Linked DNA regions of Saccharobesus litoralis. The protein of the gene in region 1 interacts with the protein of each later gene in a pairwise test. Links are inferred from orthologs where the notes say so. Each region holds a gene or a part of one and is shown in the gene's direction. Other genes may lie near its edges.

Region 1 (6,684 bases):
TTAAACGATATTGCCGAAGCAGTTGAAATGCATGAGTCGACAATTTCACGTGTGACTACACAAAAATACATGCACACGCCGCGCGGTATTTTTGAACTAAAATATTTCTTTTCCAGCCATGTCAGCACTGAGAATGGCGGCGAATGTTCATCTACCGCTATTCGCGCATTGATTAAAAAATTAGTAGCCGCTGAAAACCCAGCTAAACCGCTAAGTGACAGTAAAATCACCGACCTGTTAGCTGAACAAGGTATTCAAGTCGCTCGCCGTACCATAGCTAAGTACCGAGAAGCTTTGTCGATTCCACCATCAAACCAACGTAAGAGCCTACTTTAGGGCTCGCAACCATAGAAGGAAAAGCCTATGCAAATCAACTTAACTGGCCGCCATGTAGAAGTGACCGAGGCTTTAAAAACGTATGTCGACACAAAGTTTGCAAAACTAGAGCGACATTTTGATCATATAAACAATGTATATGTTATCCTAAGCGTGGAAAAGTTAGTGCAAAAAGCGGAAGCGACTTTGCATATTAACGGCGGAGAGATATTTGCCACGTCCGATCACCAGGATATGTATGCAGCGCTTGATTCATTAATTGACAAGCTCGACAGGCAAGTAATCAAACATAAAGAAAAATTAAAGAGTCATTAATCTGCTCAATGGAAATTGAACAACTAATCACTCCGGACTGCGTATTTTGCGCAGTTCCGGCTAAAAGCAAAAAAAGAATCCTTCAAGTTATTAGCCAATATGCGGCTAAACAGCTAGGGCAAACTGAAATACAAGAACAAGACATACTTGATGCCTTGCTAGCACGTGAAAAACTCGGCAGCACAGGTATAGGTCAAGGTATTGCCTTACCTCATGGTCGTCTTAATTGTAATAAAAGTTTAGCTTTGTTGTTAACCTCAGACGAAGCCATTGACTATGACGCGATAGACAATGCCCCAGTCAAAGTTTTCTTCGCATTACTTGCCCCTGAGTCTGAATGCCAAGACCACTTAAAGTCACTAGCACTAATAGCCGAAAAACTATCTGATAAAACTGTACTTAAAAGTGTGAAAAACGCTATAACCAATCAAGAGTTATACCAAGCAATCACTAATTAAGTTTGTTGTTAAGTTTATGGCAAGTTAAGTTCATGACTATAAATAGCTGAAAATAGTGGTATATTCTACTTGCTTATTTCAATAGGTTGTTAGTTTTAAGGAAAAACGATGTTACAGCTAGTCATTTTCACTGGTCGCTCAGGATCAGGTAAAACCGCTGCGTTACATAACCTTGAAGATTCAGGTTACTATTGTGTCGACAATATGCCGCTAGAGCTTTTGCTGTCGCTCATCAATACAATGCAAGGCAAAGCCGATAAAGTTGCGGTGACATTAGATATTCGTAATCTAACGTCTCCTTCTGAGAATCAAGTTTCCACCTATTTAGAGACATTACGTAATAAAGTCAGCTTACGTGTTGTTTACCTTGATTCGACTAATACCGCTTTGCTAAAGCGCTTTTCAGAATCAAGACGTATTCACCCACTCTCCTTACAAAACAGTGAGCTTAGCTTAGAAGAAGCGATTAAAGACGAAGAAAACCAATTAGACAGCATCAAGCAACAATCTGATTTAATTTTAGATACAACAGGGCTAAGCATTCATCAGTTAAACGACTTGGTTCATAGCGAAATACTTGGCACTAAAGCCAAGCAACTCAAGTTGGTATTCACTTCATTTGGTTTTAAGCACGGGCTTCCGCAAGATGCAGACTATGTGTTTGATGCGCGTTTTCTGCCTAATCCTCACTGGGTACCCGAACTAAGACCACTCACGGGTTTAGACCAACCGGTAATCGATTACTTAGCGCAAAGTCCAGAAGTGAGTGAATTCATCTGGCAAGTTAAAATCTTCCTTAAAACTTGGTTACCTGCGCTGGAGCGCAATAATCGCAGTTACGTGACTGTCGCCATTGGCTGTACAGGTGGCCAGCATAGGTCTGTGTATGTGGCACAAACATTAGCTGATGCCTTTAAACAAGAAAGAGATAACATCACCATTTTACATCGAGAGCAGCGTCGTTAGTTCATGTCAATTTGTGTATCAGAGTCACTCACCATAGTTAACAAGCTTGGGCTACATGCACGAGCGGCAACTAAGCTCGTTGAGCTAACCCAACAATTCCAATCGACAATTACCATTAGCTGCGAAGGTAAATCAGCCAACGCCCAAAGTGTTATGGCGCTTTTGCTGCTTGCTGGTGCGCAAGGCAAACAAATAACCGTACAATGCACTGGCGAAGATGCCCCAGCGGCATTAGAAGCCGTAAAAGCACTAATAGCCAATAAATTTGAAGAAGCTGAGTAGCCCTACTCCCCTGTGTTTTCAACACTAATAGTTAGAATTGCAAACAGGCTTGCGGTAGACTAAGCGCATAATATTTCTGATAAAGATCTGCGGGATATGCAGGACACCTTCGAACAAGACAATAGCCAAAACTTGCTAAGCGATATTAGCCATGCGCTAAGTCAAGGCATGTTTGTGCACGTGCGTAATATACTGCACGAGATGTCTGACGGAGATATAGCCCACGTCTTAGAGTCCTCACCCAGCAAACAACGCCATGTTATTTGGACATTAATTGACCCAGAGTTTCACGGCGACATTCTTGAAGAGCTATCTGAAGACGTTCGCAATAGCATCATCCAAAAAATGAACCCCTCAATGGTTGCCGAAGCCACTGAAGGGTTAGATACCGATGATCTTGCCGAAGTATTACGTAGCCTGCCCGATGAAACTTACCAAGCCGTTTTGCAATCGCTGGATGAGCAAGATCGTCATCGTGCAGAAAAAGCCCTAGGCTACGAGGAAGACACCGCCGGCGCTATCATGAATACGGATACCGTCACCATCCGTCCTGATGTGACTATTGAAGTCGTGAGTCGCTATCTCAGGTTGCGTGGCCATCTTCCAGAAGCAACTGACGTATTGTACGTGGTTGATGATCAAGACAAGTTACTCGGCACATTAAGTCTGGCAAAACTCGTGGTCACGTCAAACCCCGCGACTTTAGTGTCAGACATTATGGAAGAAGAAGCGGAAACTATCCCTGCGGATATGGACGAATCTGAAGTTGCTAAACAATTTGAGCGCCATAATTGGATATCAGCACCTGTTACCAATGAGCAAGGTCTACTATTAGGTAGGATCACCATAGATGATATTGTTGATATTATTCGTGAAGATGCCGAACATTCCATGATGAGTATGGCGGGTTTAGACGACGAAGAAGACACGTTTGCTCCCGTTATCAAAAGTACCCAGCGTCGCTCTATCTGGCTGGGTATTAATTTAATTACAGCATTATTGGCCGCTTTAGTTTCTAGTGCTTTTGAAGACATTCTTTCCCAACTCGCAGTTTTAGCTGTACTCAATACGATAGTACCCAGTATGGGCGGTATCGCAGGTAACCAAACATTAACCTTAGTGATCCGGGCAATGGCGGTAGGCCACGTTGCACCAACCAACGTGCGCTGGCTAATAATAAAAGAATTTACTATCGGCTTGCTGAATGGGGTTTTGTGGGCAGTATTGATTGCCTCTGTCGTCGCACTTTGGAAACAAGACTTATTACTCGGTGGGATTATTGCTTTTGCCATGCTAATGAATATGCTCGCAGCCGGCATTGCGGGTGTAAGTATTCCACTGATATTAAAACGCTTAGAAATAGACCCTGCTCTCGCTGGAGGCGTAATTTTAACAACCGTCACAGATGTAGTCGGTATATTTGCATTTTTAGGTACAGCCACTTGGCTATTAAGTGCTTAAGCAGGGTTTATATTTCCTCTTTTATATTTATCTATAACTAACTGACTATATCGCCACAAAAAATGTCATGGTTGTTGCGTAGGCTGAAAACGGCGCTCATGATATAATTATCTTCATATTTCATGCATATTTTTAGCTAAACTCAAATATGAGCGAACTTAACGCGGTGCTCAGCCATGTATTAAAATGGCCCGTTAGACCTTTTATTCGCACCAAAGTCATTCCAGCGCAATTAGAAGCTGAGATCAACATTGATCACGACAAGCCTTTATTTTACGTTTTAAAAGAAGAGTCAATTTTTGATCTGCTTGCTCTACAGCGCATCTGTAAAAAATTTGATCTACCGTCTCCATTTAGCAAAGTTAACGTCAATGGCACTCTCTACACGAGGTATATTTGCCTTGATCGTATGGCATCCAGCCTAAAGATTAAACGTAAACCGACAGAAGCTTTGTCGCAAGTCGAACAGTTACTTAAGCAACATAAAGAACAAACCGGTATTGATGCTCAATTAATCCCTTGTTTTTCAACTTGGGGACGTTACCCAGGTAAAGCTAACCTTGATGCTGATGTGGTCTTCAACGATCAACGCAAGCCAAGTGCTTTAGCAAAGTTTTTTATTGTTCTGTTTTCAGGGCGTCACAATCTCATTCAGTTCAGTCAACCCGTGTCCTGCCGAGAAGTCGCTGACGATCATGGTTCTGATAAAGCTATTGCCCAAAAACTGCTACGGGTAGCACGTTTTCATTTTCAACGCCAAAAGCTCGCGATTGCTGGCCCAAAGCTGTGGGAAAGAGATCAGCTAATTAATAGTTTATTAGCCTCGCCAGCATTAAAAAAAGTGATTGAAGACGAAGCTAAAAGTAAAAATATTAGTATCAATAAAGCCCGTGAAACCGCGCGCCAATACTTAGATGAAATGGCCGCAGACTATCGAGAAAATGCGGTACGTATTGGCGATCGCGTTCTTACTTGGATATGGAACAAGTTATATCATGGGATCCACATCACCAACGTAGAAACAGTGCGTAAGCTTGCCCATGAAGGTCACGAGGTAGTTTACGTACCTTGTCATCGCAGCCACATGGATTACTTACTATTAACCTATGTGATTTATCACGAGGGATTAGTTCCTCCTCATATTGCAGCGGGCATCAACTTAAACTTCTGGCCAATGGGGCCTATTTTTCGCCGTGGTGGTGCCTTTTTTATGCGCCGCTCATTTCGTGGTAACAAACTTTATTCAGCCGCTTTTAGAGAGTACATGGCACAACTTTTAAGTCGTGGCTATGCGATAAAATACTATCCTGAATCTGGCCGCTCACGTACAGGGCGCTTACTTAAGCCCAAAACAGGTATGTTGGCCATGACAGTGCAATCCGCTTTACGTGGTTTGGATCGCCCTATCACCTTGGTTCCTGTCTATATTGGCTATGAGCATGTAATGGAAGTCAGTACTTACATGCGCGAGCTTGGTGGTGCAGCTAAACAGAAAGAGTCATTCTGGCAAGTATTAGGTATATTGCGTAAATTGCGTCACTTTGGCCAAGGCTATGTTAATTTTGGCGAACCGATTAGCTTAAACAAACAACTCAATAGCAAAGTGGAGAACTGGCGCGAGGATATTCATCCAACCATTCCACAAAAACCCACTTGGTTTCCAGGCTTTGTCAACGATATTGCTCAGCAAGTGATGTGTAATATCAATCGAGCAGCGGCATTAAATGGCGTTAATTTATCAGCCCTAGCCTTACTTGCAGCACCTAAACATTCATTATTTAGAGACGATCTCGAAAATCAGCTCAAGCTATGTTTAGCTTTGCTTGAACAACATGCCCCTTTCTCTGAGCTAACCTTACCTCCGGATCCGCATCCCAAATTACTAGTCGAGCATGCGATTTCCATGGATAAGTACCAAGTCGAAAAAGGCAAGACTGACATTATTTCCTTAACGGATTCTGAAGCCGTATTACAAACATACTATCGCAACAATGTTTTGCATGTATTCTTGTTACCTTCACTCGCGGCCGCAAGCTTGATTGCGGACGCAAAAAATAACCGTGCAACCATACTAACTCAATGGCAAACTCTGCTACGGTTAATTGCCGGTGAGTACTTTTTAAAGTTTAGCCAAGCGCAGTTAGAAGCCCATCTCGACCATATTTTAGCAACACTTAAAGACTACAAAATGCTGACGATTGATAATCAGGAGTTACAGGCTATTCGTCATGCCGACTCTCGTTATCAACAATTACATTTATTAGCCAGCTACTGTCAAGAAACATTGCAGCGCTACGCAATTGTACTCGCTGTATTAGAGCAGACACCAGCGATTGCCAGAACCGATTTAGAAAGCCAAGCATTAGATCATGCTAAGCAATTAGCCAAGCTAAACGGAATCAAAGGCCCTGAATTTGTCGACAAGAGCTTGATCAATCAGCTAATTTTAAAATTACGCGAGTTAGGCTACCTGCAATCAAATGATGATGGCTTGTTAGAATCGACCGACACTCTAGGCGGGTTACGTTCAATTGTTTTTGAATTATTAGACGGGGATATATTGGCAACAATCCGTCACCCTTAAATTTGCAAACACGAGCACTAAATAAACCTCATCTCTTAACCTAAACTAAACCAAAATAAGGTTAAGAGATGAGTTAAATTGCGGATAACCAAAAGTTTGCCGCTAGACCAATAAAAATCACCATACCCACTGGGTGGTTATCTAAAAACGCCTTAAAGCAAGCTTGCTTATCACGGTTTCTAACCCAAAGCTGTTGCCGAATAAGCATGCCACTCGCTATGATCAAAGCACTGTAAAATGGCCAAGTTAAATCTGTCATTACGCCAAAAAGCACCATCAAGC
Region 2 (5,669 bases), 100 kb from region 1 along the record:
TAAAACTGGGACAAGCACGAGGTGCTGCTATTGTTGCTGCTATGTTGGCTGATTTACCCGTTTCTGAATATTCCGCACGGCAAATAAAGCAGGCTGTTGTTGGTAAAGGGAATGCGGCTAAAAGCCAAGTGCAACACATGGTACAAAGCATTCTCAATTTATCAAAAATGCCACAAGCCGATGCAGCAGATGCACTTGCTATAGCAATGTGCCATGGTCATACTCACCAAAGTTTAATTAGCATGGCTGGACAAGCAAGTAAAACAGTGCGTGGGCGATTAAGAAGGTAGAGTTTTTGTGATAGTCAGGTTAACAGGAGTGGTGATAGAAAAAACACCACCACAATGTGTATTAGAGGTAAATGGTGTTGGCTATGAAGTGAATTTGCCAATGACTAGCTTCTATAATTTACCGCAAGACGATTCTGCGACAACACTTTTTATGCATCAAGTGTTCCGAGAAGACTCGCAAGCACTTTATGGTTTTCATGCCAAATTCGAACGTGATTTGTTCCGTGAATTATTAAAAGCAAATGGTGTAGGCCCTAAATTGGCGTTAGCCATATTGTCAGCCATGTCAGGTGAAGACTTTATTTGGGCGGTTAACCAAGCCGATATTAGTCGGATTGTAAAAGTCCCTGGCGTTGGTAAAAAAACGGCAGAACGTTTATTGCTAGAAATGTCTGATCGCTTGAAAAACTGGCGTGATATTCCAGCAACTCCAACAGCTGATAGTCAAGCTAGTAATATGGATATGGTGTTGGAACCCGCAACCAACCCAGTTAATGATGCGGTTGATGCGTTAATAGCCTTAGGTTATAAAGCGAATCAAGCTGAAACTACGGTTAAAAAAGTGGCTAAAGTTGGGATGACGAGTGAAGCCATAATTAAAGATGCCTTAAAAGCCATGCTTTAAGGCCTGAATAGCAATTAAAAAGTTACCAACATGATTGAAGCCGATAGAATTATTAGCGCTAGCGCCGACCGCGAAGATGACGCCGTTGATCGTGCGATACGCCCACAAAAGTTATCTGACTATACTGGGCAAACGCATGTTGTAGAGCAAATGTCGATTTATATCGAAGCCGCTCGTAAACGTGAAGATGCGTTAGATCATGTTCTAATTTTTGGTCCTCCGGGACTAGGTAAAACCACATTAGCTCGGATTTTAGCTAATGAAATGGGCGTCAATATTAAAACCACATCGGGACCCGTTTTAGAAAAAGCAGGCGATTTAGCTGCGCTGTTAACAAACCTTGAACCGAATGATGTGTTATTTATTGATGAAATTCATCGACTTAGCCCTATGGTTGAAGAGGTACTTTATCCAGCGATGGAAGATTATCAGTTGGATATCATGATAGGTGAAGGCCCAGCTGCACGCTCAATCAAACTGGATTTACCGCCATTCACTTTAATTGGCGCTACAACTCGAGCTGGCTCATTGACTTCTCCTTTGCGCGATCGTTTCGGTATCGTTCAGCGTCTTGAATTTTATAAAACGGAAGAGCTGCAAAAAATTGTTATGCGTTCAGCGAGTTTTCTAAATATGGATTTAGAAGAAAAGGGCGCGTTAGAAGTCGCTTGTCGTAGTAGAGGTACGCCGAGAATAGCCAATCGATTATTGCGACGTGTTCGTGATTATGCTGATGTGAAAGCAGACGGCAAGGCAGAACAAAAAGTCGCCGCCGCTGCCTTAGATATGCTCGAAGTAGATAATATGGGATTTGACTACATGGATAAAAAAATCCTAGATACGATTATCGATAAATTTGATGGTGGACCCGTGGGGCTGGACAATCTGGCTGCTGCAATAGGTGAGGATAAAGATACTATCGAAGATGTCATTGAACCTTATCTTATTCAGCAAGGGTTTATTCAGCGAACCCCAAGAGGGCGGATCGCGACGCCAAGAGTTTATCAACACTTTGGTATTAGCAAGGATTAGTCTTTGTCGTTATCGGATGTGTCGATAAACTCATCAAAAAAGTGCAAATCTAGTTGTTTTTCGTATAACTTTTGTTAACTTGCGCTAAACGGTATAAATTATTGCCGTTTAGCCTTGCGATTTCTTGCCAATCTCTTTATTTAACCGCCAGTTTTTGGCATATTTTCGACCTAATAATAAATATAGCGTTAAGTAAAGCTTCATTCAGCATTATGCTGTAAGTGCTTAAGAGCAAAAAATGCCAAACCCCAGCTTTATTGATAACACCTATTTCTACTACTTACGTGTTTTTTACGAAGATACGGATGCCGGTGGGGTTGTTTATCATGCTAATTATTTGAAGTTTTATGAGCGAGCGCGCAGCGAGATGATGAATACCTTAGGTGTTCGTCAACAAGATCTTCTTGCTGAAAACTTTGCTTTTATTGTTAAATCTTTTAGCGTTGATAACATTCAGGCCGCTCGGTTCAATAGCGAGCTAGTGGTGAAGACTCGAATTAAAACACTCAAAAAAGCCAGCATTATATTTGAGCAATGGATTGAGTGTGATGAACAATTAATCAACCGAGCCGAAGTTTTGGTGGCAACCATTAATTTAGCTGAAATGAAGCCACTACGCATACCAGACTATATATACGAGGAATTACTACGTGTCTGCTGATATCACCTTTTGGGGATTATTTCTTGAAGCCAGCCTACTTGTACAAGGCGTCATGGTGTTACTACTTTTATTGTCATTAATTTCATGGACCATGATATTTCAGCGTAATGCGGCGTTAAGCAGTGCGAAAAGTAGTGCTAGCCAATTTGAAGATAAATTTTGGTCTGGTGTGGACCTAGCACGTTTGTATCAAGAGTTGAATTATGCAAATGCTAAGCAAAGTGGTTTAGAGTCTATTTTCAAAGCCGGCTTTAAAGAATTTGCCCGTATACGTAAAGGTAATGTCGGCTCTTCAGAAATGCTGATGGATGCGACTCATCGAGCGATGCGAGTGTCCCTTTCTCGAGAAGTGGAAAAGCTAGAAACTCATTTACCATTTTTAGCCACTGTTGGTTCAATTAGTCCATATATTGGTTTATTTGGTACCGTCTGGGGGATAATGAATTCATTTATTGCGTTAGGTGAAGTTAAGCAAGCTACATTGAATATGGTTGCTCCAGGTATTGCAGAAGCGTTAATTGCGACCGCAATGGGCTTGTTTGCTGCTATTCCAGCCGTTGTTGCATATAACCGTTTTTCAAACTCAGTCGAAAAAATTGAAACGAGTTATTATAACTTTATGGAAGAGTTTTCCGCTATTTTGCAACGTCAAGCGCTGGCTGGAAAAGATGAAAAAGCAGGGGAGCACTAGTTTTAATGCATCCTCAGCAAAAAATACGACGTAGACCAGTCGCTGAGATTAACGTTGTGCCGTATATCGACGTTATGCTGGTTTTACTGATTATCTTTATGGTAACTGCTCCTTTTATTACACAAGGGGTTAATGTTAGTTTGCCACAGGCGCAAGCGAACCCGTTAGCTGAAGATACCAAAACACCCATTATTGCTTCAGTGACTATCGATTACGAATATTTCGTCACGGTAGGTAGTGAAAAACAAGGGCCATTAACACCTACAGAGCTTGCTTCTATTGTTGCCGCTTACATGATAGAAGAGCCAGAAAGCCCTGTTATGGTCGAAGGAGATGGACGAGTTGATTACAACACGGTTGTACAAATGATGGTGCTTTTGCAAAAGTCTGGTGTGCCATCAGTTGGTTTAATGACGGATAATCCGGAGTAAGTATGCAGAATTATATTTTGTCATTCTTTTCTTCGTTTGGCGTTCATATTGTTATTGGTGTTGTTTTATTATTTAGTTTTGAGATTGCGCCACCGGCCGTTAAGCAAATTGAGGCGGAAGGTGAACTCAGCAAAGTTGATGAAAAAGGCGCGTTAAAACCCGATATAGTTAAAGCGGTTTCTGTGAATAAAGCAGAGATGGAAAAGCAGATTAAGCGGATCCAAGCTCAAAAAGAAGCAAAGCAGCAGGCTGAAGAAAACCGTATTAGAGATTTAGAGCGCCGAGCGCAAAAAGCGCAAAATCAAATTAATAAAAACCAGAAAAAAATTAAAGATTTAGACCAGCAGAAAAAACAAGCGGAAGCCGAAGCGAAAGCCGCTAAAGAGCGTCAAGTCAAGGAGTCGGCTCGAGCAAAAGAGTTTAAGAAGGCGGCAGAAGCAGAACAAGCCGCAAAGCAGAGAGCTGAAAAAGAAGCGGCAGAAGCCAAGAAGCGTGCTGAAGAAGCTAAGAAAAAAGCCGAGCAAGAAGCGGCTGAACGCAAACGTAAAGAACAGGAAGCAGCAGAAAAAGCTGAAATTGAACGTTTTATGGCGGAGCAATTAGCGGCCGAGCAAGCTGCGTTGAAAAAAGCAAAACGTTCACAAATTTTGACTGAAAAGCAAAAGTACGAAAGATTAATTCATGATTCAATTAAAGCTAATCTTATTTCGGATGAAATTTACAAAGGTAAATCTTGTAAGTTGAACATACGCTTAGCGCCTAGTGGTTTTGTTATCGGTGTGCGTAAATTAGGTGGTTTCGAGCTGCTATGTAAAGCGGCGGAGCGAGCTGTTATTCAAACTGAAACGGTTCCTGTATCGAAAGATCCTGATGTTTTTGTTGAAATTAAAGATATCGACATTACTTTTGCCCTTTAACTGAAAAGTAAAAATAAAAAATAGAGTAACTATGAAGCGAATTATTACAGCCTTGAGTTTTTTGTGTGTGGTGTGTTTTCAGGCTCAGGCTAAGCTAGAAATTTTGATTACAGAAGGGGTTGAAAGCACTCGACCTATCGCGGTTATCCCATTCAAATACGAGGGTACGACAGAACTGCCCATGGATATTGCTGAAATTATCGCATCAGACATGGCTCGTAGTGGAAAATTTCACCCATTCCCCCAGATCAACATGCCACAAAAGCCTCATCTGGAAGCTGACGTCGATTATCAAGCTTGGTTAGATGCCGGGGTTGAAACTATCTTGATAGGGGAAGTTAAACAAACCGTGCTGGACCAATTTCAAGTACATTACACCTTGATAGATATTGTGCGTGGTCAAATTACAGGCACCAACTCCCGCATGTTAAGTGAAGGTGAACTCATTGAAACTAATGATCACATTTTATACGAAGCAGATGTTACGGCTGATTTAAGTCGTTTCCGTCAATTAGCCCATCATATCTCAGATAATGTGTTTGAAACATTAACGGGTATTCCTGGCGCATTTAAAACCCGTATTGCTTACGTGAAAGTGAGTGACTATAACGCAGAGCGCCCTTATAAATTAATGGTTGCTGATTACGATGGATTTGGTGAACGCGAATTAATTTCAAGCTCTGAACCTTTAATGTCACCTAGCTGGTCGCCAGATGCGACAAAATTAGCTTATGTAACGTTTGAAAATGCTCAGGCTCAAATATATATACAAGATTTGTATAGTACAGATCGTGACATGATCGCTTCTTTCCCCGGAATTAATGGTGCGCCACAGTGGTCACCGGATGGCACAAAAATGGCTATGGTGTTATCTAAAGATGGTGATCCTGAAATTTACGTAATGGATTTATTGTCTCGTAAACTATCGCGTATTACTAAACATAGAGCGATAGATACAGAGCCAAGTTGGTCTCCTGATGGAAAGAAACTTATTTTTACATCAGAACGGGGTGGTAAACCTC

The links.
Region 2: the proteins of plsB (region 1) and C2869_RS20120 interact in binary tests that used the Escherichia coli proteins (3 or more experiments, as listed by UniProt). The link is inferred for Saccharobesus litoralis from one-to-one orthologs.

What each region holds. Positions count from the first base shown.
Region 1 is NZ_CP026604.1:5,398,047-5,404,730, forward strand. The notes cover bases 3,634-6,684. They hold plsB (glycerol-3-phosphate 1-O-acyltransferase PlsB), read left to right. Parts: upstream 3,634-3,966; coding sequence 3,967-6,402; downstream 6,403-6,684. Other genes in these bases: mgtE (magnesium transporter), read left to right, coding at 3,634-3,818; ubiA (4-hydroxybenzoate octaprenyltransferase), read right to left, coding at 6,476-6,684. Also shown: C2869_RS20625 (RNA polymerase factor sigma-54), read left to right, coding at 1-336; hpf (ribosome hibernation promoting factor), read left to right, coding at 364-651; PTS IIA-like nitrogen regulatory protein PtsN, read left to right, coding at 660-1,109; RNase adapter RapZ, read left to right, coding at 1,218-2,075; C2869_RS20645 (HPr family phosphocarrier protein), read left to right, coding at 2,079-2,357; more of mgtE, read left to right, coding at 2,454-3,633. UniProt on the Escherichia coli protein: Catalyzes the transfer of an acyl group from acyl-ACP to glycerol-3-phosphate (G3P) to form lysophosphatidic acid (LPA). This enzyme can utilize either acyl-CoA or acyl-ACP as the fatty acyl donor.
Region 2 is NZ_CP026604.1:5,295,630-5,301,298, reverse strand. The notes cover bases 1,007-3,896. They hold C2869_RS20120 (YbgC/FadM family acyl-CoA thioesterase), read left to right. Parts: upstream 1,007-2,185; coding sequence 2,186-2,608; downstream 2,609-3,896. Other genes in these bases: tolA (cell envelope integrity protein TolA), read left to right, coding at 3,733-3,896; tolR (protein TolR), read left to right, coding at 3,305-3,730; tolQ (protein TolQ), read left to right, coding at 2,598-3,299; ruvB (Holliday junction branch migration DNA helicase RuvB), read left to right, coding at 1,007-1,947. In the rest of the region: crossover junction endodeoxyribonuclease RuvC, read left to right, coding at 1-290; Holliday junction branch migration protein RuvA, read left to right, coding at 298-915; more of ruvB, read left to right, coding at 946-1,006; more of tolA, read left to right, coding at 3,897-4,647; Tol-Pal system beta propeller repeat protein TolB, read left to right, coding at 4,679-5,669.